One region of the Streptomyces sp. NPDC005483 genome, then DNA from elsewhere that is predicted to be linked to it. Evidence: riboswitches for the same ligand, from Rfam matches in the RefSeq annotation. Region 1 holds a riboswitch; each other region holds the start of a gene.
The links. Region 1 has a riboswitch for S-adenosylmethionine ahead of ABZT06_RS11155 (aminotransferase class V-fold PLP-dependent enzyme). Riboswitches for the same ligand answer to the same signal wherever they lie in the genome.
Positions count from the first base shown of each region.

Region 2: linked by a shared signal. The riboswitch ahead of thrC (threonine synthase) and the one ahead of ABZT06_RS11155 (aminotransferase class V-fold PLP-dependent enzyme) in region 1 are both predicted to bind S-adenosylmethionine.
Region 3: linked by a shared signal. The riboswitch ahead of ABZT06_RS01965 (putative leader peptide) and the one ahead of ABZT06_RS11155 (aminotransferase class V-fold PLP-dependent enzyme) in region 1 are both predicted to bind S-adenosylmethionine.

Region 1 is NZ_JBEXEA010000004.1:476,275-484,119, forward strand. Features, by position in the region: gene ABZT06_RS11140 (Rieske 2Fe-2S domain-containing protein) at 1-916, shown strand, start outside; gene ABZT06_RS11145 (cytochrome bc complex cytochrome b subunit) at 913-2,550, shown strand; gene trpD (anthranilate phosphoribosyltransferase) at 3,048-4,112, shown strand; SAM riboswitch class IV at 4,189-4,305, shown strand; gene ABZT06_RS11155 (aminotransferase class V-fold PLP-dependent enzyme) at 4,436-5,797, shown strand; gene ABZT06_RS11160 (hypothetical protein) at 5,968-6,135, shown strand; gene ABZT06_RS11165 (Lrp/AsnC ligand binding domain-containing protein) at 6,132-6,413, opposite strand; gene ABZT06_RS11170 (rhomboid family intramembrane serine protease) at 6,410-7,150, opposite strand; gene ABZT06_RS11175 (hypothetical protein) at 7,322-7,561, shown strand; gene ABZT06_RS11180 (NYN domain-containing protein) at 7,597-7,845, shown strand, end outside.
Region 2 is NZ_JBEXEA010000012.1:116,555-124,399, reverse strand. Features, by position in the region: gene ABZT06_RS23740 (ROK family protein) at 1-622, opposite strand, end outside; gene ABZT06_RS23735 (extracellular solute-binding protein) at 764-2,002, shown strand; gene ABZT06_RS23730 (DUF3263 domain-containing protein) at 2,036-2,269, shown strand; gene otsB (trehalose-phosphatase) at 2,273-3,094, opposite strand; gene ABZT06_RS23720 (trehalose-6-phosphate synthase) at 3,097-4,494, opposite strand; gene ABZT06_RS23715 (glucosyl-3-phosphoglycerate synthase) at 4,590-5,534, opposite strand; SAM riboswitch class I at 5,683-5,841, shown strand; gene thrC (threonine synthase) at 5,859-7,139, shown strand; gene ABZT06_RS23705 (MoaD/ThiS family protein) at 7,229-7,504, shown strand.
Region 3 is NZ_JBEXEA010000001.1:422,792-430,636, forward strand. Features, by position in the region: gene ABZT06_RS01945 (ABC transporter ATP-binding protein) at 1-799, opposite strand, end outside; gene ABZT06_RS01950 (ABC transporter permease) at 796-1,719, opposite strand; gene ABZT06_RS01955 (ABC transporter permease) at 1,716-2,675, opposite strand; gene ABZT06_RS01960 (ABC transporter substrate-binding protein) at 2,680-4,299, opposite strand; gene ABZT06_RS01965 (putative leader peptide) at 4,514-4,645, opposite strand; SAM riboswitch class IV at 4,665-4,778, opposite strand; gene ABZT06_RS01970 (DUF1684 domain-containing protein) at 4,868-5,692, opposite strand; gene ABZT06_RS01975 (LLM class F420-dependent oxidoreductase) at 5,782-6,705, opposite strand; gene ABZT06_RS01980 (NtaA/DmoA family FMN-dependent monooxygenase) at 6,839-7,845, opposite strand, start outside.

The DNA.
Region 1 (7,845 bases):
GCGGGCCGCCAGGCGGTCCGAGCGCATGGTGGCCCTGCTGTTCACGGTGTCGATGCTGGCCACCGTCGGGTTCATCGCCTCGTACGTGGGCATCCCCCACGACAAGTCGATCTACGTCTTCCCGATCGGGCACATCAACGCGCTGAACTTCGCGCTGGGCCTGACCCTCGGTCTCGCCCTCTTCTCGATCGGCGCGGGCGCGGTCCACTGGGCCCGCACCCTGATGTCCGACGAGGAGATCGCCGACGAGCGTCACCCGATCGAGGCGTCGCCCGAGGTCCGTGCGAAGGTCCACGCGGACTTCAAGCAGGGTGCCAAGGAGTCGGCGCTCGGCCGGCGCAAGCTGATCCGCAACACGATGTTCGGCGCGCTGGCCCTGTTCCCGCTCTCCGGCGTCATGCTGCTGCGCGACCTCGGTCCGCTGCCCGGCACCAAGCTCCGCCACACCATGTGGCGCCAGGGCCTCCAGCTCGTCAACATGAACACCAACGAGCCCCTGCGCCCCTCCGACGTCCAGGTCGGCTCGCTGACCTTCGCCATGCCCGAGGGCCTGGAGGAGCACGACGAGGACTTCCAGACCGAGATCGCCAAGGCCGCCCTGATGATCGTCCGCATTCAGCCGGACAACATCAAGGACAAGCGCGAGCTCGAGTGGTCGTACGACGGAATCGTCGCGTACTCGAAGATCTGCACCCACGTCGGTTGCCCGATCTCCCTGTACGAGCAGCAGACGCACCACGTGCTCTGCCCCTGCCACCAGTCCACCTTCGACCTCTCCGACGGTGCCCGGGTGATCTTCGGCCCCGCCGGTCACGCCCTGCCGCAGCTGCGGATCGGCGTGAACGACCAGGGTTACCTCGAAGCGCTCGGCGACTTCGAGGAGCCCGTCGGTCCTGCATTCTGGGAGCGCGGATGAGTACTACAGAGTCCTCCGAGTCCCGCGCACGCGGGAAGGCACCGGCCGGCGAACGTGTCGCCGACTGGGCCGACGGCCGCCTGGGGATCTACTCCCTGGCCAAGTCCAACATGCGCAAGATCTTCCCCGACCACTGGTCGTTCATGTTGGGAGAGGTCTGCCTCTACAGCTTCATCATCATCATCCTCACGGGTGTGTACCTGACGTTGTTCTTCCACCCGTCGATGAACGAGGTGGAGTACCACGGCAGCTACATCCCGCTGCAGGGCCAGATGATGTCCGAGGCGTTCAACTCGACCATGCACATCTCCTTCGATGTGCGCGGTGGTCTGCTGATCCGGCAGATCCACCACTGGGCGGCGCTGATCTTCCTCGCCGGCATGTTCGTGCACATGATGCGTGTGTTCTTCACGGGCGCGTTCCGCAAGCCGCGTGAGGTCAACTGGCTGTTCGGCTTCCTGCTGTTCGTCCTCGGCATGTTCACCGGCTTCACCGGTTACTCGCTCCCGGACGACCTGCTCTCCGGCACCGGTGTCCGCTTCATGGAGGGCGCGATCCTGTCCGTGCCGATCGTCGGCACGTACCTGTCGTTCTTCCTCTTCGGCGGCGAGTTCCCGGGCGGCGACTTCGTGGCCCGCTTCTACTCGATCCACGTCCTGCTGCTGCCGGGCATCATGCTCGGCCTGGTCGTCGGCCACCTGATCCTGGTCTTCTACCACAAGCACACGCAGTTCGCGGGCCCCGGAAAGACGAACAACAACGTCGTCGGCATGCCGCTGCTGCCGGTCTACATGGCCAAGGCCGGAGGCTTCTTCTTCCTGGTCTTCGGTGTCATCGCGGCCATCGCGGCGATCGCCTCCATCAACCCGATCTGGTCGATGGGCCCCTACCGTCCCGACCAGGTGTCCACGGGCGCCCAGCCGGACTGGTACATGGGCTTCTCCGAGGGCCTGATCCGTGTCATGCCGGGCTGGGAGATCAACTTCTGGGGTCACACGCTCGTCCTGGGCGTGTTCATCCCGCTGGTGATCTTCCCGCTGGTCCTGGTCGCGATCGCGGTCTACCCGTTCATCGAGTCCTGGGTCACCGGCGACAAGCGCGAGCACCACATCCTGGACCGCCCGCGCAACGCCCCGACGCGGACCGCGTTCGGCGTCGCGTGGATCACCTGGTACATGGTGCTGCTGATCGGTGGTGGAAACGACCTCTGGGCCACCCACTTCCACCTGTCGATCAACGCCATCACCTGGTTCGTCCGGGTCGCGTTCTTCGTCGCCCCGGTCCTCGCGTTCGTGGCCACCAAGCGGATCTGCCTCGGCCTCCAGCGCCGCGACAAGGACAAGGTGCTGCACGGCCGCGAGTCCGGCATCATCAAGCGCCTGCCGCACGGTGAGTTCATCGAGGTGCACGAGCCGCTCAGCCAGGAGCAACTGCACACGCTCACGGCGCACGAGCAGTACCGACCGGCCGAGATCGGCCCGACGACCGACGAGAACGGCGTCGAGCGCAAGGTCAAGGGCTCCGAGAAGCTGCGCGCCAAGCTGAGCGAGGCGTACTACGGCGAGGAAGCCCAGATCGCCAAGCCGACCGTCGAGGAGTACAAGGAGATCACGAGCGGCCACGGCCACCACTGATCGCTGCGCTCGCCACGCGCGGTAGAAGGGCCCGTCCGACCCACCGGACGGGCCCTTTGCCGTACCGCGAGGGGGGCGCACCGGACCGGGCGGCCCTGCCCGATCCACGGGACGGGAGCCTTTGCCGTGTCCGCGACGGCCGGAGTGCGGCTGTGCGGTCGAGGAGGCGGTGAAGGGCCCGCCGGCCCGAGGCCGAGGAGGAAGCACGGGACGGCTCCTTCTGCCGCGTCTGCGAGGGGGCGAACCAGGTCCGGTGCGTCCAGCCGTGCGGCCCGAGGGGGTTGCGCCACCGCCCCGTCGGGCCGAGGACGACGTGACAGAGCTGCCCAACGCGCGGGGCCGCGCCCGACCACGGGAGTCGGGCCGCCCGGGGCGGAGGCTCCGTCCGACCCACCGGGTCTTCTGCGTCCCGTCCGAACGCCGGACGGGGGCCCTTTGTCGTGCGCCGGGCTGGATAGGGTGTGGGCACACTTTTCTACGACATCTGGAGCGGCCCCATGAGCGCTGTGACCCCCGCTGGAGGCGACACCGCGGCGGGCCGTTCCTGGCCCGAGGTACTGAACGCCCTGCTGTACGGCCGTGACCAGAGCGCCGACGCGACGGCGTGGGCGATGGACCGGATCATGCAGGGCGAGGCGACCGACGCGCAGATCGCCGGTTTCGTGGTCGCCCTCAGGGCCAAGGGCGAGACGGTCGAGGAGATCAACGGCCTCGTCCGGGCGATGTACGAGCACGCCAACGTGATCGGAGTACCCGGGCGGACGGTGGACATCGTCGGCACCGGCGGCGACGGCGCCAAGACCGTCAACATCTCCACCATGTCGGCGATCGTCGTGGCCGGAGCCGGTGCCACGGTCGTCAAGCACGGCAACCGGGCCGCGTCCTCCGCGTCCGGCGCCTCCGACGTCCTGGAGAAGCTCGGCGTCAACCTGGAGCTGACCCCGCAGCGGGTGGCCGAGGTGGCGGAGGAGGCCGGGATCACGTTCTGCTTCGCGATCAAGTTCCATCCGGCGCTGCGTCACGCGGGCGCCGCACGCGGGCAGTTGGGCATCCGCACGGTGTTCAACATCCTCGGCCCGCTGACCAATCCCGCCCGGGTGCGGTCCCAGGCGGTCGGAGTCGCCGACCCGCGCATGGCCCCGGTGGTCGCGGGCGTCTTCGCCGAGCGCGGCAACTCCGCGCTCGTCTTCCGCGGCGACGACGGCCTCGACGAGCTGACGACCACGTCGACCTCCCACGTCTGGACCGTCCGCGACGGCAAGGTCACCGAGGAGAGCTTCGACCCCCGGGACGTGGGCCTCGACCTGGTGCCGGTGGAGGCCCTGCGCGGCGGTGACCCGGCGTACAACGCGGAGGTCGCGCGCAACCTCCTGGACGGCGAGAGGGGCCCGGTCCGGGAGGCCGTACTCCTGAACTCGGCGGCCGCGCTGGTGGCCCTGGACCCCGGTTCCGGGACGCTGGCCGAGCAGTTGAGGGCCGGGATGGACAAGGCCGCCGAATCGATCGACTCGGGGTCGGCGAAGCGGACGCTGGAGCGCTGGGTGGCCGCGAGCAACGCCTAGCGTGCGACCGGGAGTCGTCCCGCGATCCGGACACGGGTTGCGGGACGACGATCACTTCACGTACGTTCTTTGACCAGGTCATGAGTGACAGTCATGAGGCCCCGGCCGACTGTCCGGCAACCCTCCGTCCGTGGCGGGGTGCCCCGGGTGAAGACCAGGCCGTAGGCAGCGAGGTCTACGGCAAGCGCGGGCCCCTCTCGAAACCAGGGGTCCTGGTCGTTCGAGGGAGTCTTCCGTGAGCAAGCGAATGCGATAGGGCCGCCGAGCCCCGCCTCCGCGCACCCATCTCATCATCACCCTTTCTCTTTTCACGGGAGTCCCCCATGTCTGTCTCCACCGCTGCCTCCACCCAGACCATTTGTGCCCAGCTGCCCGTTCTGGGCCGGGATGTCACCGTCCCGCTCGTCACCGGCGGCGAGGTCACCTACGCCGCCCTCGACTACGCGGCCAGCGCTCCGGCCCTCCAGCGGGTCTGGGACGACGTGGCGGCGTACGCGCCCTACTACGGCAGCGTGCACCGCGGGGCCGGCTACCTCTCCCAGCTGTCGACCGACCTGTTCGAGAACGCCCGTAGGACCGTCACCGAGTTCCTCGACTGCCGCGACGACGACCAGCTGGTCTTCACCCGGTCGACCACCGACTCGCTCAACCTCCTGGCCGCCGCCCTCCCCGCCGACTGCCAGGTCTTCGTCTTCGAGACCGAGCACCACGCGAGCCTGCTGCCCTGGAAGGACGCCCAGGTCAGCTACCTCGACGCCCCGCGCACCCCGCGGCAGGCCGTGGAGACCCTGGAGAAGGCCCTCGCCGACCGCGACCCCCAGGGCCCGGCCCTGGTCTGCGTCACCGGCGCCTCCAACGTCACCGGCGAGCTGTGGCCGGTCCGTGAGCTGGCCGCCGCCGCCCACGCGCACGGCGCCCGGATCGTCCTGGACGCCGCCCAGCTGGCTCCGCACCACCCGGTGAGCGTCCGTGACCTCGACGTCGACTGGATCGCCTTCTCCGGCCACAAGCTCTACGCCCCCTTCGGCTCCGGCGTCCTGGCCGGCCGCGCCGACTGGCTCAAGGCCGCCGACCCCTACCTCGCGGGCGGCGGCGCCAGCCGCAAGGTCACCCGGCGCGAGGACGGGGGAGTGGACGTGGAGTGGCACGACAGCGCCGCCCGCCACGAGGCCGGCTCGCCCAACGTCATCGGCGCCTACTCCATCGCCTCCGCCTGCAAGGCCCTGACCGAAGCCGGCTTCGACAGCCTGGTCGCCCGCGAGCAGTACCTGATCGAGAAGGTCCGCCAGGGCCTCGCCGACGTCCCCGAGGTCCGCGTCCTGTCCCTCTTCGGCGACGAGGCCCCCCGCGTCGGCGTGATCTCCTTCGTCGTCGAGGGCTGGAACAGCTCCCACTTCGCCGCCGCGCTCTCCGCGGAGTACGGCATCGGCGTCCGCGACGGCCTCTTCTGCGCCCACCCCCTCGTCCGCACCCTCCTCGGCAGCGACCCGCAGTCCCAGGGCGAGTGCGGCGCCCCCGAGGCCGCGCCCGGCGAGAAGTCCCTCAACGCGATCCGGGTGAGCTTCGGCGCGGGCACGCCGGACGAGCACGTGGAGCGGTTCGTGCAGGCCGTGAAGGAACTGGTCGCGGACGGTGCGAAGTGGACGTACCGCACCGAGGACGGCCGCTGCGTCCCGGCCGTCTGACGTACTGGCGTCCGGCGCGCCTATGGGCGAGGTGTGGCTCGCCCAGGCGCCGGGCGGGCCGCGCAGACCGTCGGCGGGGCGGGCCCACCTTGCGTGCCGTTCCGCGGCCCGGGCGTCACCGCGACCGACTACGAACTCCTCGCCCTGGACCCGGCCGACGGATCGACGGTGTGGTCCTTCCGGTTCACCTCTACGGCGTCAACCGTGCGGGCAGGCAGACCTGGCACAAGCGCGTCGAGGGCGGGGCGTCCGTCGGCACCCAGTCCCCGGTGGTCCGGGGCAGCCGTGCCCATGTCGCGACCGCCGACGGCGTCACCGTGCTCACGCCGGTCTCCTAGCTGTCGAGGCCGATCGCGAACGCGGCCTCCAGGTCGTGCTGGGAGTAGGTGCGGAAGGCCACGTGGGTGTCCGTCGCCTCGACGCCCGGGATCTTGCTGATGCTGCCGGGGATGACCTCGGCGAGGTCCTCGTGCTGCTTGACCCGGACCATGGCGATCAGGTCGTACGTGCCCGTGACCGAGAAGACCTCGCTCACGGACTCCAGCGCGGCGATCCGCTCCGCGATCTCGGGGATCCGGTCCACGCTGGTCTTGATGAGCACGATCGCGGTGATCACGGCTGGTTCTCTCCCTCGGGGGACGGAGCTGGGGCGGCCTTCACTCTAGTGGTACGGCCGAAACGCACCCAGGCGAAGACGAGGCCCAGGCCGAAGCCCACCAGGTGGGCGAGATAGGCCACCCCGGGGCCGTCGGAGGCCCGGCCCGCCGCGAGCCACTGCAGCGCCGCCCAGAAGGGGAGGACGACCCAGGCGGGGAAGCGCAGCGGCAGGAAGAAGAGGAACGGCAGGAGACTGGTCACCCGGGCTCCGGGGAACAGGAAGAGAAGCGCGCCGAGTACCGCCGAGATCGCCCCGGAGGCACCGACCAGGGACTGCTCGGAGCCCGCGTTGGCGGCCGCGTAGCCCAGCAGGGCGAGGTAGCCGCAGCCGACGTAGAAGAGGAGGAACTGCAGCCGGCCCATCCGTTCCTCGGTCATCACCCCGAAGACGTACAGGAAGAGCATGTTGCCCAGCAGGTGCACCCAACTGCCGTGCACGAACAGTGCGGTGGCCGGGGTGAGGGCGGCGCCGGGCGCGCCCTCGAAGAGCTCGGCGGGGACCACGCCCCAGCGGTGGAAGTAGGCGCGCTGTGCGGCCAGGGCCGCGTCTCCGGAGCCGTAGGCCGGATCGAGACCCGAGGCGGGGCCGATCACGAAGACCAGACAGCACAGGGCGATCAGGCCGTAGGTGACCGGAGCCGGCCCCCTCAGCGCCCTGCTTGTTCCACCGACCGTCACCTTCCAGTTGCGGATCATGAACACAGAGCATGACGTAACGGGACGCAACCGAACAGAGCGCCTCGCCGCCGCACAGGTCCTGTGGACGCCCGAGCGGCGAGTACCCGCCAGGCCGTAGGGTTACGAGCCACACGCACCGGGACGCCGGTGTGTCACTGACAATGGCTAGTAGGAAAGAGCACAGCCACGATGACGGTTCCCCTTCCGACCGCCTCGACGCGGTGGCGCTGCACCCTCTGCGGCAACCTCACGCGCTTCGACGTGACCCGCTCGTCGAAGGTCGTCGAGTACGTCCACCTCGACCTGGCCGGAGAGCCGAAGGTCGAGGAGCGCGAGGTGGTCAGTGAGACCATCGAGTCGGTGCGGTGCCGCTGGTGCAACGCCGTGGACCAGGTGGAACTCGTGGACAGGCCGGGCGCCGGCTCCTGACAGGGCCGGCCCCGCACAGTGATGGGGTGTGACGGATGGTGGAGACACAAGGCGGGGAGCCGGGCGACGGCACCGCCGAGGTGCTCGACCGCCCGCTGCCCGACGGTGTCCGGCGCCGGGTCGTGCACATCGTCTCCGAGGGGTTCGGCGGCCTGACCGTCGGCGAACTGCCCGCACAGCTGAGACAGTACGCGCGCTTCGCGCCGAACCGGCGGGCCAAGTTCGCGGGCAACGCGATGGCGGCCGCGCTGGAGACCGATCCGCTGTTCCGCCAGCGCATCGGG
Region 2 (7,845 bases), on a different contig from region 1:
CGTCCGCCTCCGGGTTTCCGGTGGCCGCGGCCCAGGCCTCGCTGACGGCCGCCGCGGAGGCGTACCGCTCCAGGCAGCCCCGCTGGCCGCAGGGGCAGGGCAGGCCGTCCGGGCGTACGACGATGTGGCCGATCTCGCCCGCGAAGCCGTGCGCGCCCGCCTCCACCCGCCCCGTGATGCCGATCGCGCCGGCGATGCCGGTGCCCAGGGCGACGAAGAGGAAGCGGTCGGCGCCCCGGCCGGCTCCGATGCGGCCCTCGGCGAGGCCCCCGGTGCGGACGTCGTGGCCGAGGGCGACCGGGATGCCGCCGAGACGCTCGGCCAGTCGTTCGCGCAGGGGGACGTCCCGCCAGCCCAGGTTGGCGGCGTAGGCGGCGATGCCCCGGTCCTCGTCGACGATGCCGGGAACGGCGACACCGGCCGCGGCCGCGGGGGCGCCGAGGTGCTCGGTGCCGTACGCGCGCAGTTCGGCGGCGAAGTCGAGGATGCCGTCGACGACCGCCTCCGGTCCGCGCTCGCGGCCGGTCGCCCGGCGGGCCCGGTGCAGGAGTGCGCCGCCCGCGCCGACCAAGGCCGCCTTCATCCCGGTGCCGCCCACGTCGAGGGCGATGACATGTCTCACGGGGACAGTGTGGCCCTTGGACCCGCAAGAGGTCTAGTCCACTCACGTGGTGTAGACCTTAGTTCTGAGATATGTATGACTTTTCGAAAGATTTCGAACGTGAGTTTGAGGCGGTTGTCGGTGCGGCGGCGTAGGACGGGAATGATCGCGGCGGTGTCCGCACTGGGTATGACGGCAGTCCTGGGTGGCTGCGGGCTGGGCGGCGGTGGGTCGGACGAGGTGACTCTGAAGCTGGTCGCCGCCGACTACGGAGACAGTTCGGCCGACAGCTCCCAGAAGTACTGGGACAAGCTCGTCAAGGAGTACGAGGCCGACCACTCCGGCGTGAAGGTCGACGTCAGCGTGTACTCGTGGACCGACGTCGACCGCAAGGTCAAGGAGCTGGTCGACGCCGGGAAGGCGCCCGACATGGCGCAGATCGGCGCGTACGCCGACTACGCGGACAAGGGGCTGCTGTACAAGGCCGACGAGCTGATCGGGATCCGGGAACAGGCCGACTTCGTCGCGCAGCTCGGCTCCGCGGGGCGGATCGACGGGATGCAGTACGGGATGCCGTTCGCCGCGTCGACCCGGCTGCTCTTCTACAACAAGACCCTCTTCGCCGACGCCGGGCTCACCCCGCCGACGACGTGGAAGCAGCTGGCCGCCGACGCCGCGGCACTCGAGGCGGACGGGGTGAAGTACCCGTACGCGCTGCCGCTCGGTCCTGAGGAGGCGCAGGCCGAGACCATGCAGTGGCTGCTGAGCGGAGGCGGCGGATACGTCGACGACGTCGGCACGTACGGCATCGACTCCACCGAGAACGTCGCCACGCTGAGCTGGCTCAAGAACGACCTCGTCGGCAAGGGCCTGACCGGTCCCGTCGCGCCCGAGAACCTGAACCGGGCCGCAGCGTTCTCGGCGTTCGCCGCCGGGGACGTCGGGATGCTCAACGGGCACCCCTCGCTGATGAAGATCGCCGCCGACAAGGGGGTGAAGTTCGGGATGGTCCCCATGCCCGGCGTCGACGGGCCGACCAGGAACTCCATGGGGGTCGCCGACTGGATGATGGCCTTCAGGCAGAACGGGCACGCCGAGCAGGTCGGCGACTTCCTCGACTTCGTCTACAGCGAGAAGAACGTCCTCGCGTTCTCCCGGGAGTACGACCTGCTGCCCGTGACGAACTCCGCGTCCGAGGTCATGAGCAGTGACTCCCGGGACGCCGACCTCAAGCCCTTCCTCGACGCGCTGCCCAGCGCGGAGCTGCCCCCGGTGGGCAAGACGTCCTGGGCCTCCGTCAGCGCGGCCGTGAAGCAGCGGATCGGCTCCGCGGTCAGTTCCGGCGGGGACCCCACCGAGGTGCTGCGCGCGTTGCAGCTGACCGCGCGGAACGCCGAGTAGTCGCTGTCGGTGGCGGGCGTTACGGTTCCGGGCATGGAGCATGCGGAACTCGACCGTCGTGAGCGGGACATCCTCGCGCTGGAGCGCCGCTCCTTCGCGGGGCCCGGCGCGAAGGAGCGGGCGATACGCGAGGAACTGGGCCTGGCCCCGGTCCGCTACTACCAGTTGCTCAACGCCCTGCTGGACGACGCACGCGCGCTGGCCTTCGACCCGGTGACGGTGAACCGGCTGCGGCGCGTGCGTCAGGCCCGGCGTTCGGAGCGCTGAGGGTCAGGCGAGGTGTTCGGCCAGGCCCCGCAGCAGGCTCACCGTGCCGGCCGGGCCGTCCACCACCAGGTCGGCCCGCTTGCGCAGCTCCGTCACCTCGTCGCTGCCGCTGCACACCAGAAGGCCGGGGGTACCGGTGGCGCGGAGGTCGTCGACCGCGGAGAAGGCGGGCAGGTCGCCCAGGTCGTCGCCGCCGTAGAGGACGGACGTGGCGGACAGTTCGCGGACGTGGGTCCGCAGGGCCACGCCCTTGTCCATGCCCGGCGGGCGCAGTTCCAGGACCAGCCGGCCCGGTTCGACGATGAGGCCGTGGCGGGTGGCCAGACCGGTCAGCGGGGCGCGGAGGGCGTCGAAGGCGGCCTGCGGGTCCGGGGCCCGTCGGGTGTGCACGGCCACCGCCCGGCCGCCCTTCTCCTCGATCCAGGCGCCGGTTCCGTCGAGGAGCCGCGGCAGCTCGGCCCGGACCGCGGCCACGCCCGGATGCGGCTCGGGCGCCGTGACCTGGCCCGTCGCCGCGTCCCAGCGCTCCGCGCCGTAGTGGCCCAGGACCGTCAGGTGCTCCAGGCCGGGTACGTCCGCGAAGCCGCCGTAGCGGACCGCGATCTCGGCCGGGCGGCCGGTGACCACCGCGACGGAGGCCACCTTCGGCGCCAGGGCGGCCAGGACGGCCACCGCCTCGGGGTGCGCCCGCGCCTGCTCCGGATCGGCCACGATCGGCGCCAGCGTCCCGTCGAAGTCGAGCCCGATCACCGCGCGGCGCGGCTCCGCGAGAATCGCCCGCAGCCCGTCCCGGCCGGCGGCGGTGGTGGGGGTGGGAAGGCTCATGGTCACCCGTTCAGTGCGTTCAGCTGGTCCAGGAACCACTGCGCCGGCGGGAGCGCCGTCGCCGCCGCGGCGAGCCGCTTCGCGCGTTCGGCCCGTTCGTGGGGCGGCAGCGTCAGGGCCTCGTGCAGGGCCGCCGCCGTCTGCTCCACGTCGTACGGGTTCACCACGATCGCGTCCTCGCCCAGCTCCTCGTACGCCCCGGCCTCCCGCGACAGCACCAGCGCGCACCCCTCGTCGGAGACCACCGGCACCTCCTTCGCGACCAGGTTCATGCCGTCCCGGATGGGGTTGACCAGCGCCACGTCGGCCAGCCGGTACGCGGCGAGGGAGCGCGCGAAGTCGTCCTCCACGTGCAGCAGGACCGGTGTCCAGCCGGGCGTGCCGAACGCGTCGTTGATCTCCTCCGCCACTCGCTGCACCTCGGCCGTGTAGTCCCGGTACACCGCCAGGTCCTGCCGCGACGGGTACGCGAACGCCACGTGCACGACCCGCTCCCGCCACTCCGGCCGCGACTCCAGCAGCCGCCGGTAGGCGTGCAGGCCCCGCACGATGTTCTTGGACAGCTCGGTGCGGTCGACCCGGACGATCGTCCTGCGGCCCTCGCCGATCTCCTCGCGGAGAGCGCCGATGCGCTCCTCGACGTCGGCCTCGTGGGAGCGCGTGCGCAGGAAATCGGCGTCCGCGCCCAGCCCGTGCACGCCGATACGCGTTTCGCCGAGCCCGCCCGCGAACTCCGTGCAGCAGGCCGTGAAGGCGTCCGCCCAGCGGCGGGTGAGGAAACCGAGCCGGTCGGCGCCCAGCATGCCGCGCAGCAGCTGCGAGGCGATGTCGTCCGGCAGCATCCGGAAGTAGTCCACCGGTGCCCACGGCGTGTGCGAGAAGTGGGCGATACGCAGGTCGGGGCGCAGCTCGCGGAGCATCCCCGGCACCAGGCACAGGTGGTAGTCCTGCACCAGGACCGCCGCCCCCTCGGCCGCCTCCTCGGCGAGCGCCTCGGCGAAGGCGCGGTTGTACGTCTCGTACGACGCCCACTGCCGCCGGAACTCCGCGTCGAAGGACGGCTCCAGGGGAGTCTGGTAGAGGAGGTGGTGGACGAACCACAGGACCGAGTTCGCGATGCCGTTGTACGCGTCCGCGTGCACGTCGGCCGGGATCGGGAGCATCCGGACGCCGTCCTCGCCGACCCCCTGCCGTACCGCCTCGCGGTCACCGTCGGACAGCGCCGAGCACACCCACAGCGCGCCCGCCTCCGGACCGATCGCCGACAGACCCGAGACCAGTCCGCCGCCACCCCGTCTGGGTTTCAGCGAACCGTCCTCCTGGACCTCGTAGGAGACCGGGCCGCGATTGGACGCGACCAGTACCTGGGCAGCACCCTGCACGGAAGACGTGGAAGCCATACGCCTCAACCTAGCCCGGCCCCCAAACGCTCAAACGTACGGATGCGCCCAGTGGGCGGACGTATACGGAACGCTCCGTTCTGTTACCTGGACCGTCACGCGACCTTCCGCTCCGCGTACTCCGCGATCTCCACCATCGGCGGCCGCTCCTCCGTGTCCACGGAGTACGTACGCGGCTCGAAGCCGTCCCGGCCCCGCTCGAACTGGGTGAGGGAGGGCCGGATCAGATGGCCGCGGGCCAGCCTCAGCTGGGCGGTGCGGTAGATCGCGGCGGACATCCGGCCCAGGGCCTGCCCGTCCTGGTGGCGGTGCTTGCGCACCCCCACGTCGACCTGGGCGAGCGCGTCCAGGCCGACCAGGTGCAGGGCGTCGACCAGCATGCCCAGCTCAACGCCGTAGCCGACGGGGAACGGCAGCTGCTCCAGCAGCGAGCGCCGGGCCGCGTACTCGCCGCCCAGCGGCTGCACGAAACCGGCCAGCTGCGGCCAGTGCATGTTCAGCAGCGGGCGCGCCATGAGCTCGGTGACCCGGCCGCCCTGTCCGGCGGCGCCGCCCAGGGGACGGTCGTACATGCCCTTGACCAGGTCGACCCCGGGGTCGGTGAGCAGCGGGCCCACGATGCCGGAGACGAAGTCCGAGGAGAACTCCTTCAGGTCGGCGTCGATGAAGCAGACGATGTCCCCGCTGGTGGCGAGCAGGGAGCGCCACAGGACCTCGCCCTTGCCGGGCACGGCGGGTATGCGCGGGAGGATGTCGTCACGGTGGACGACCCGCGCGCCGGCCGCGGCGGCGACCTCGGACGTGCGGTCGGTCGATCCCGAGTCGACGACGACGATCTCGTCGACGAGCGGGACCTGCTGCATGAGGTCATGACGTATCACGGCGACGATGTCACCGACCGTCTCCTCCTCGTTGAGCGCGGGCAGGACGACACTGACGGTCTGACCCGAGTTCCGCTTCGCGGCCATGATCCGGTGGAGCGGGCGATCGGTCACGGACCAGGAACGGGTGGCCAGCCAGCGCTCGACTTCGTTCAGCACAGTGCGCGGCTCCTCTGCGTGTGATCTGCGGGTGATCCATCTCGCGGTTCGGACGACTCTCTCAACTGTCCTGGTCGTCGGTTACAGTCTTGAACAACGCGGATGACCATCGCATGTCCAGGTTGGCCCGCCGTTCACAACTTCATACCGCTCATCCAGAGGGGCAGAGGGATACGGCCCGATGAAGCCCCGGCAACCCTCCAGTCGGTTCTCGTAGCGATCGATGACGATCGTCTCCGCGAGGCTCCCGACTCGGGAAGGTGCCAAATCCGTCTCACGGCGAAGTGCGTCGTGAGGAAGATGAGGAGAAAGGGCCTCGCCTCCATGGCTGCGCAGACTGTTGCAAGCACCACGAACTCCGTCGATCTGGGTCCCGCCGCGGCGCTGAGCTGCCGCGAATGCGGCCACCGCGTCCCGCTCGGCCCGGTCTTCGCCTGCGAGGAGTGTTTCGGCCCGCTCGAGATCGCGTACGACTTCTCGGCCTACGACACCGAGGAGCTCCGCAAGCAGATCGAGGCGGGTCCCGCGAACATCTGGCGTTACGCCCCGCTGCTGCCCGTCCCCGCGGACGTGGCGGACAAGCCCAACATCAACCCTGGCTGGACCCATCTCGTCAAGGCCGACAACCTCGCCCGTGAGCTCGGGGTGACCGGCGGCCTGTACATCAAGGACGACTCCGGCAACCCGACGCACTCCTTCAAGGACCGGGTCGTCGCGCAGGCCATCGAGGCCGCTCGCGCCTTCAACTTCACCACCCTCTCCTGCTCCTCCACCGGCAACCTCGCCGGCGCCGTGGGTGCCGCCGCCGCCCGGGCCGGCTTCCGTTCCTGCGTGTTCATCCCGCACGACCTGGAGCAGGGCAAGGTCGTCATGGCCGCGATCTACGGCGGCGAGCTCGTCGGCATCGAGGGCAACTACGACGACGTGAACCGCTTCTGCTCCGAGCTGATCGGCGACCCGGCGGGCGAGGGCTGGGGCTTCGTCAACGTCAACCTGCGGCCTTACTACGCAGAGGGGTCCAAGACCCTGGCGTACGAGATCTGCGAGCAGCTGGGCTGGCGGCTCCCCGACCAGCTGGTCGTGCCGATCGCCTCCGGCTCGCAGCTCACGAAGATCGACAAGGGTCTCCAGGAGCTGATCAAGCTGGGGCTCGTCGAGGACAAGCCGTACAAGATCTTCGGCGCGCAGGCCGAGGGGTGCAGCCCGGTTTCCGTCGCGTACAAGGCGGGGCACGATGTGGTCCGGCCGCAGAAGCCGAACACCATCGCCAAGTCGCTGGCCATCGGCAACCCCGCGGACGGGCCGTACGTCCTGGACATCGCGCGTCGTACCGGCGGTGCGGTGGAGGACGTGAACGACGAGCAGGTCGTCGACGCGATTCGGCTGCTCGCCCGGAGTGAGGGGATCTTCGCGGAGACCGCCGGTGGGGTGACCGTGGGTGTGACGAAGAAGCTGATCGAGAACGGCGTGCTGGATCCCTCGCTGACGACCGTTGTGCTGAACACCGGGGACGGTCTGAAGACGCTGGACGCGGTGGCGGGTACGGGTCTGACGGCGACGATTCGTCCCAACCTTGATTCGTTCCGCGAGGCCGGCCTCGCATAAGAGGTCGTTGTTCGTCTGCGGGCCTGCGGGGGCTGGTCGCGCAGTTCCCCGCGCCCCTGGGTGCGTTTACCTGACCGGAGGTCTTGAACATGAGCGTTTCCGTCCGTATCCCCACCATTCTGCGCACCTACACCGGCGGGCAGGCCGAGGTGCAGGCCGAGGGTGGGACCCTCGCCGAGGTCATCGCCGATCTGGAGAAGAACCACACGGGTATCGCCGCGCGTGTTCTCGACGACCAGGGCAAGCTGCGGCGGTTCGTGAATGTGTACGTGAACGACGACGATGTGCGGTTCGAGCAGGGGCTGGAGACGGCGACGCCCGACGGCGCCGGCGTCTCCATCATCCCGGCGGTCGCCGGCGGGTGACCGTATGACTGGTCATTACCTTCGGTAACAGTAATTACCGAGTGTTCATCTGATTGCCCTCTCCGCGAGAGAAGCGGAGGGGGCAATTCTCTATGGTTGAGCACGGTACAGTTGGGGAAGCTGCGGCTCTCTTCATGCCGCACGCATATGAGTTCTCGCTTCGCGGGCGATGAGAAGTAGCCAAAGTGTGCGCGTCTTATGTGCCTTATGTGTCCTTTATGGGGCCCGACTTGCCCCGAATTCAGGCGAATTCTCGCTACATTCCGGACCCCTTCCGTCCAGAATTCTCGTCCGATTGACCTGTTGCAGACGGCAGTTGGACAGATACATTCAGCCGCGGT
Region 3 (7,845 bases), on a different contig from region 1:
GCCGGGTGTAGTCGTCCTGCGGGTCCGCCAGGATGTCGCGGGTCGGGCCCGCCTCGACGACCTTGCCCTGGGACATCACCACCAGCCGCTGTGCCCGGTCGGCGGCGACCCCGAGATCGTGGGTGACGAGCAGGACCGCGGTGCCCGACTCCTCGGTGAGGCGCTGGAGATGGTCCAGGATGACCCGCTGCACGGTGACGTCGAGCGCGCTGGTCGGCTCGTCGGCGATGATCAGCTCGGGCTGGGCGGCGATGGCGATGGCGATCAGGGCGCGTTGCCGCATGCCGCCGGAGAGTTCGTGCGGGTACTGCCGGGCGCGGGTGGCCGCGTCGGGCAGCCCGGCCCGCTCCAGCACGGCGACGGCCTCGGCGAAAGCCGAGCGGCGGGTCGCCAGGCCGTGGATGCGCAGCACCTCGGCGACCTGGTCGCCGATCCGCTTGACTGGGTTGAGGGAGACCGTCGGATCCTGCGGCACCAGTCCGATCCGTGCTCCGCGCACGGTGCGCAGCTCCGCCTCCGACAGCGTGGCCAGGTCGTGCCGGCCGAAACGGACCGTGCCCGCGTCGATACGGCCGTTCGCCGACAGGAGCCGCGTGATCGCGTGCGCGGTCGTGCTCTTGCCGGAGCCGGACTCGCCGACCACCGCCGTCACCTGTCCCGGCCACACGTCGAGGTCCACGCCCCGGACGGCCTCGACCGTGCCGCCCCGGGTGCGGTACGACACCGACAGCCCGCGTATCTCCAGCAGTGGTGTGCTCACGTCGTCACCGTTCTCGCCGATCTCGGGTTCGTCGGTCATCGCTGCCGGGACCATTCGCCGTCCAGTGCCCGGGCGACGCGGTTGGTGGCCAGTACGGTCGCGGCGATCGCCAGCCCGGGCAGCGCGGTCAGCCACCAGGCGTTGGCGAGGTAGTTGCGCCCGTCGGAGATCAACGTCCCCCACTCCGGAGCCGGCGGGGGAGCGCCGTAGCCGAGGAAGCTCAGGGCCGACACGGCCAGGATGGAGGAGCCGAAGTCGAGGGTGGCGAGCACGATCACCGGGCCCGCCGCATTGGGCAGCACATGCCGGGCAAGGACCGAGTACCAGCGCGCTCCGCCGGCGCGTGAGGCCTCGACGAAGACGGCCTGCCGCACCCGCAGCACCTCGGCGCGCGCCACCCGCGCGAACGCGGCCACACTGGCGATGCCGACCGCGACCGCCACCTTCACCGTGCCGTAGCCCAGCGCGGTGACCAGGGCCAGGGACATGAACAGCGCGGGGATGGACAGCAGCACGTCGACGAAGCGCATCAGTACGTCGTCCACCCAGCGGCCCACGAACCCGGCGACCACGCCCAGCAGACCGCCGACCACGAACGCGACCAGCACCGCGATCAGCGTCGCCTTAAGGGACAGTTGGGCGCCGTGGACGACCCGGGAGAACACATCGCGGCCCAACTCGTCGGTGCCGAACCAGTGACTGCCGCTCGGAGCACGGAAGTTCTCCGACGGCACGCCCTTCAGCGGGTCCTGCGAGGTGAACAGACCGGGCCGGAACGAGGCCAGCACCACCAGCAGGAGGACGACCACCGACAGCACCAATCCCGGGCGGCGCACCACGAACCGCAGCAGCCGCCGTACGTCCACACGGCGCCCGGGATCAGGCTCCGGCCCCGCCTCGACCGGGCGGGCCAGTCCCAGTGCCGTTTCGGCGGGGTCGTCGACAAGGTTTTGGCTCATGCGAGTGCCGCCCTTCTGCCCGAGGCCACCACGATCCGCGGATCGAGGAGCGGATAGACCAGGTCGATGACCAGGTTCGTGGTCACGAAGATCAGCGCCCCGAACACCACCACCCCCTGGACCAGCGGGATGTCCTGGGCGGTGACCGCCGCCGCGGTCACCCGGCCGAGGCCGTCGCGGGAGAACACCGTCTCGACGACCACCGAACCGGCGATCAGCTGCCCCACCAGCAGGCCGACGACCGTCAGCGCCGGCAGGGACGCGTTGCGCAGCGCGTGCCGCAGATGGACCCGCCACCGCCCGGCGCCCTTGGCCCGCGCTGTCTCCACATACGCCTGGTCCAGCGCGGTGAGCAGGCTCTTGGCGAGCACCTGGGCGATCTGCGCGCCGGTCGGGATGGCCAGCGTCAGCGCCGGCAGTACCAGCCCCTTGAATCCGCCGTTGCCGAACGCGGGGAACCAGTGCAGCCGGAAGGAGAACGTCTCGACGAGCAGCAGCCCCACCCAGAACGTCGGGACGGACACTCCCAGCGGCGGCAGCGACAGCAGCAGCTGCCGCAGCCAGCGCTGAGCGGTGTAGGTCGCCAGCACCGCCAGACCGCCGCCGAGGACCACCGCGAGCAGCAGAGCCGCGCCGGTCAACTGCAGTGTCTGGGGCAGGGCGTCGGCCAGTGTCGAGGTCACCGGACGGCCGGTGGACACCGAGTCGCCGAAGTCCCCGCGCACCGCCCGGCCGAGGGACTCGGCGTACTGCACCAGCACCGGTTTGTCGAAGCCGTACTCGTGCCGCAGGGCGGCGATCTGCTTCGGGTCGACCTGCCCCGAGTCCATTCCGGCGCCGGCCATCGCGGTGACCGGGTCGCCCGGCAGATAGTCCAGCACCAGGAACGAGACCGTGTAGGCGGCCCACAGCACCCCGACCGCCTGGGCGAGCCGTTTGATCACATAGCGGCGCATGCGGTTAGCCGACCCAGGTGTCGTGCAGCTGGATGCGGCTGGAGGCGTCGAAGTTCAGGTCGTGCACCTTCTTCGCCACGCCCAGCTGGGTCTGGAGTTCCACGACCGGCACGTAGTAGGCGTTCCGCACGAGGGACTGCTGTGCCTGACCGACCAGTTGCCGGCGCTTGCCGGAGTCGACGGTCGCAGCCTGCTCGGACAGCGCGGTGTCGAGGGAACTCGCAGGCAGCTGATAGGAGTTGGCCAGCTCGGTGGAGAACGAGCTGCGCAGGATGTCCGGGTCGGCGCGGGTCACGTTCCCCCACACCGCGTCGAAGTCACCCGACTGGAGGGTCGCGGCGAACTGCGTGACCTGGAGCTGCTTGAGGACCACGTCGACCCCTACGGCCTTGAGCTGCTGCTGGATCAGCTCCAGCGCGGGCTGGTTGGTGGAGGCGTTGGGGAACCACTTGACGGTCAGACTCAGCTTCTTGCCGGCCCGGGCGCGGATGCCGTCGCTGCCGGCCCTCCAACCGGCCGCATCCAGCAGGGACTTGGCCTTGGCCGCGTCGAAGGTCAGGTCGGAGGTGAGATCGGTGTAGTCGGGCGTGGTGTGCGCGAGGACGCTGGTCGCCGCCTGGGTGCCGGTGGGGAAGACGGTGTCGGCGACCTGCTGCCGGTCGACGGCGAACAGGATCGCCTGGCGCACCCTCGGGTCCTTCAGGGCCGGCCGTGAGTTGTTGAGCCCGAGACCGAACACGACGCCGGGGTTGGCCCGTCGCTGGAGCGTGACCTGACCGCCCTTGAGCGCCGCCTCGTCGGCCTTGCCCACGCTGCTGATCGCGTCGACCTGGCCGGACTGGAGACTTCCGGCCCGTACGCCCGCCTCCGGGACGACCTTGAACACCAGCTTGTCCAGGTATGCCTCGCCCTTCTTGCTCCACCGCGAGGAACCCCACGCGTATCCCGTGCGCTTGGCCAGGGTGATCGACTGGTTCTGCACGTACTGCTTCAGCACGAAGGGCCCGGACCCGATCACCCCGTCGCTGCACTTCTGCTGCGGGGTCCTCTTCACGCTCGCCGACGACTCGATTCCGAGCGAGTGAGTCGAAGTCGCCTGTAGGAACTGGGCGTTGGGCTGGCTGAAGGTCACTTTGACGGTGAGCGGGTCGACCACCGTGGTGTTCTTGACGCCGCTCAGATAGCCCTCGGCGAGCGTGCCCAGGGCGCCCAGCTTCGGCACCGCGTCGAAGTTGTCCTTGACCACCTGCGCGGTCAGCTTCGAGCCGTCGCTGAAGGTGACGCCCGACCTGAGACGGAAGGTGAACGTCGTGGCGTCGGAGCTGACGTCCCAGCTCTTCGCCAGCCACGGCACGATCTTGCCGGTCTTGGGGTCCTGGTCCGTCAGCGAGTCCACGACCTGGCGCACCGAGTAGATGGTCTCGTTGCTGCCGACCTGCTGCGGATCCACGCAGCCGGCGTCCGAACCCACCGCGAAGTTCAGGGTGCCGCCGGACCGGGGCTGCCCGGAACCGGTGGCGGAGTCGCCGCCGCCGGAGCCGCAGGCGGTCAGCAGAACACTGGTGGTCACAAGGGCGGTCAGTGCCGCCCACCGGGAGGTTCTGACATCGGAAAGTGCAGTCACGGAGGGCTTCTCCTACTCGTGTCACCGGGCACGGGGGTGGTGCAGGGCGCGGCCGTGCGCGGGCATGCGGCCCCGGCCGGCGCGACGCCGGCGCCGGGGAGCGCTGTGCAGACGGGGATCAGGGGGAAACGCGGATCAACGACAGACGGAGATCAGGCGCAGATGGGTACGGCGACGACAGGTGCCGCACTGCGACCAGCGGGCGGAAGACCCGTCAGGCCTGACAGAGACAGCTGGTCGAGCGCTTGAGGTCGATGTGGCGCCGACGCGAGAGCCGGGAGAACACGGTGGCGCCGGCGAACCGGGCGCTGAGCTCACCACCGTGCCGCATATCGGTCCTCCACATGTCCGGCCCCGGTCACGGGGCCACGCGCTTGCGGAGATCGTCGGTGATCCCGCCGGGCTTTCACCTGGAGCACCCCACCGCGTGGGAGGGTTGCCGGTCAGCGAGCCAGGGCTTGACGCTGACACTCAATGCCGTTCGTGATCGTACGGAGCGGTCTTGTCGTACGTCAATGGCGCAAGAGAACGCCCTGTCCGGGGAGTTCGGGTCGGGATCGCGTCCGGTTCAGGACCCGCCGCGCTCGCGGGGGATCTTCTGGCCGGCCTCGATCGCCACCGGCAGCCGGTTCTCGGCCGGGGGCAGCGGGCAGGTTGCCAGGTCCGTGTAGGCGCACGGCAGGTTCGCGGCGCGGTTGAAGTCCAGGAGGACCGTGCCGTCCGCGGTGGGCGGATCGAGGGCGAGCGTCCGGTTGGCGGCGTAGGTGGTGACTCCGGAGGTCGCGTCGGTGAACAGCACCATCAGCCGGCCCGCACCATGGCCGGGGAACGCTGTGAGCGACAACTGCTGCCCGTCCAGCTCGAATTCGACCCTGCCCGGCGCGACGTACACGTGCTCGAGGCCCTCGACCGCGGCGCCCACGGTGGTCGGCCGCGGAGTGTCGAACGGGATGTAGCGGCCCGTCACGGCCCAGCGCGGGTCGGGGGCGTAGGCGGGTGTTCCGGTGAAGGCGGTGCGCAGCGGTGCGTCCGGGTGCCGGGGGCGCACGATGTCCTGGCCGCCGCGCTTGGCGACCTCGATGACGGCGTCTTTCCAGACGGCGTCGACGCCGCCGCGCTCGGGAAGCACGCCGAAGCGGTGCTCGCCGCGCACCGGCGTGCCGTCGACGACCAGTTCCTCGCCCTCGTCGAGGTCCACGACGACGCCTTCGGGGCCGGTGCGCCACGCGCCGGGCGCGTCCGGGAAGCGCTGGGGCCGGTCGTCGAGCCAGTGCAGACCAGTGATCGCCAGGAACCCGTGCGGGGCGGCGAGCCGGGCCTCCTGGGCGCGGTACCACTCCAGCCAGGTCTCGGTGAAGGCATGGAGGTCCGTGGTGGTGGCCTCGGTGGTCATGGGGAATCTCCTTTGTGCCGGGGGTGCCTTCGGGCAGGGGGTGCAGGAGGTGCAGGGGGTGCAGGGGGTCGTCGAGGCGACGCGTGTACTCAGCCGGCCAGTTCGCCCAGGAGTCGCCAGGTGCGTCGACGGTCGGCTTCTCCCGCGATCTCGGTGGCCGAGAACACGACCTCGGTGGCGCCGGCATCGCGGTAACGGCGTACCTCGGCCTCGACCGTCTTCTCGTCGCCGATCACGGCCAGGTCGGCGGCCCGCCGGCCGCCGGAGAGTTCGATGACCCGTGCGTAGGACGGGATCTGTTCGTAGAAGGCGAGGTTCTCGGTGGCCTTGGCCCGCACCGCGTCGACGTCGTCCGTGACCACGCCGGGCACCAGGGCCACGATCCTCGGCGCGGGGCGGCCTGCTGCCTCGGCCGCGGCGGTCAGGGCGGGCACGATGTGGTCCGCCAGGGCGCGCGGTCCCGCCAGATAGGGCAGGATCCCGTCGGCCAGCTCACCGCTGGCCCGCAGTGCCTGCGGGCCCATCGCGGCGACGAGCAGGGGGACGCCGTTCTCGGCGCCCGGCACCCGCGCCGGGATCGGGGTGGTGGCGGTGAGCAGCTCGCCGTGGAAGTCGGCCGTGCCGGTCTCGGTCAACTGCCTGAGGGCGGTGAGGAATTCGCGCAGCCGGGCGATGGGCCGATCGAAGGGCAGGCCGAAGCCCGTCTCGGTCAGCAGCTTCGTGCCCACAGCCAGGCCGAGGTGATAGCGGCCGTGGGTCGCGGCCTGGGCGGTCTGGGCCTGGCTGGAGACCAGCAGGGGGTGGCGGCCGAAGACGGGGATCGCGGAGGTGCCGACCTGCAGTCCGGGGACCGCCCGCCCGACGATCGCCGCGAGCTGGGGTGAGTCCGCGCCGAAGGTCTGCCCGAACCAGGCCGACGTGAGACCGAACTCCGCGGCCTCCTCGGCCAGTTGGACGGTCGCGTCGATCTGGTTCGGCGCGTCGGACGCGTTGAGCGCTACTCCAACAGTCATGTCAGTTCAGAACGGTCGTCGGTCGAACCCGCATTCCGGTCCGTGTGTGACAGCTTCTTGTCAGTCATGTGTACGCAGTCATGAGTAGCAGTCATGTGCACTCGGTTATGAGGTGGAGGGCCGGCTCGGGTGCTCAGCCCGCCTGTCGTCGTTCCGTTGCGGCCCGGTGGGTGAGAGGTGCGCGCAGGCCGAGGTTCTCGCGCAGGGTGGTGCCGGTGTATTCCGTGCGGTAGATCCCGCGTTCCTGCAGTTCCGGGACGAGCAGGTCGACGATGTCGTCGAGGCCGTCGGGGATGAGGTACGGCGTGACGTTGAAGCCGTCGACCGCGCCGTGCCGTACGAAGTGGGCGAACTTGTCGGCCAGACCCGACGGGGTGCCGACGTGCCCGCGCTGCGGGCCGAGCGCGATGACGGTCTCGCGCAGCGACCAGCCGTGTGCCGCTGCCTTCGCCCGCCATTCGGCCACGACGGTGCGCGGGTCGGCGATGCGCCGGGCACAGAAGGAGCCGTCGTTCTCGCTGACGACCGGGTCCTCCTTCGGCAGCGGCCCGTCCGCGTCGCGGTCGGACAGGTCGATGCCCCACAGCAGTCCGGCGATCCCCAAGGCCGTGGCCGGGGTGACCTGTTGGAGCCGGATCCAGTGCTTCTTCTCCTGGGCCTCCTCCTCGGTGGCGCCGAGGATGATCTCGGTGCCCGGCAGGATCCGCAGATCGTCGTCGGGCCGCCCGACCGCCCGCAGCCGGTGCCGGATGTCGTCGGCGAAGGCCAGCGCGTCGTCGAAGTCGTTGCCGTGCGCCGAGAAGATCACGTCGGCGTTGCGGGCGGCGAAGTCGCGTCCCTCGCCGGAGTCACCGGCCTGGAAGATCACGGGGTGGCCCTGGGCGCTGCGCGGCAGGGTCGGAGTGAGGTCGATGTCGAACTGCGGTCCCTTGTGGCGTACTTGGTGTACGGCGCCGGGTGCCGACCAGGCGGGCGCGCCGGCGGAGTCGGCGACGGCTCCGTCCTGCCAGCCGTCCCAGAGGGCGCGGGCCACGGTGAGGAACTCCTCGGCACGCCGGTAGCGGTCGGCGTGGTCGAGGTAGCCGCCGCGGCGGAAGTTCGCGCCGGTCCAGGCGTTGTCCGTGGTCACCACGTTCCATC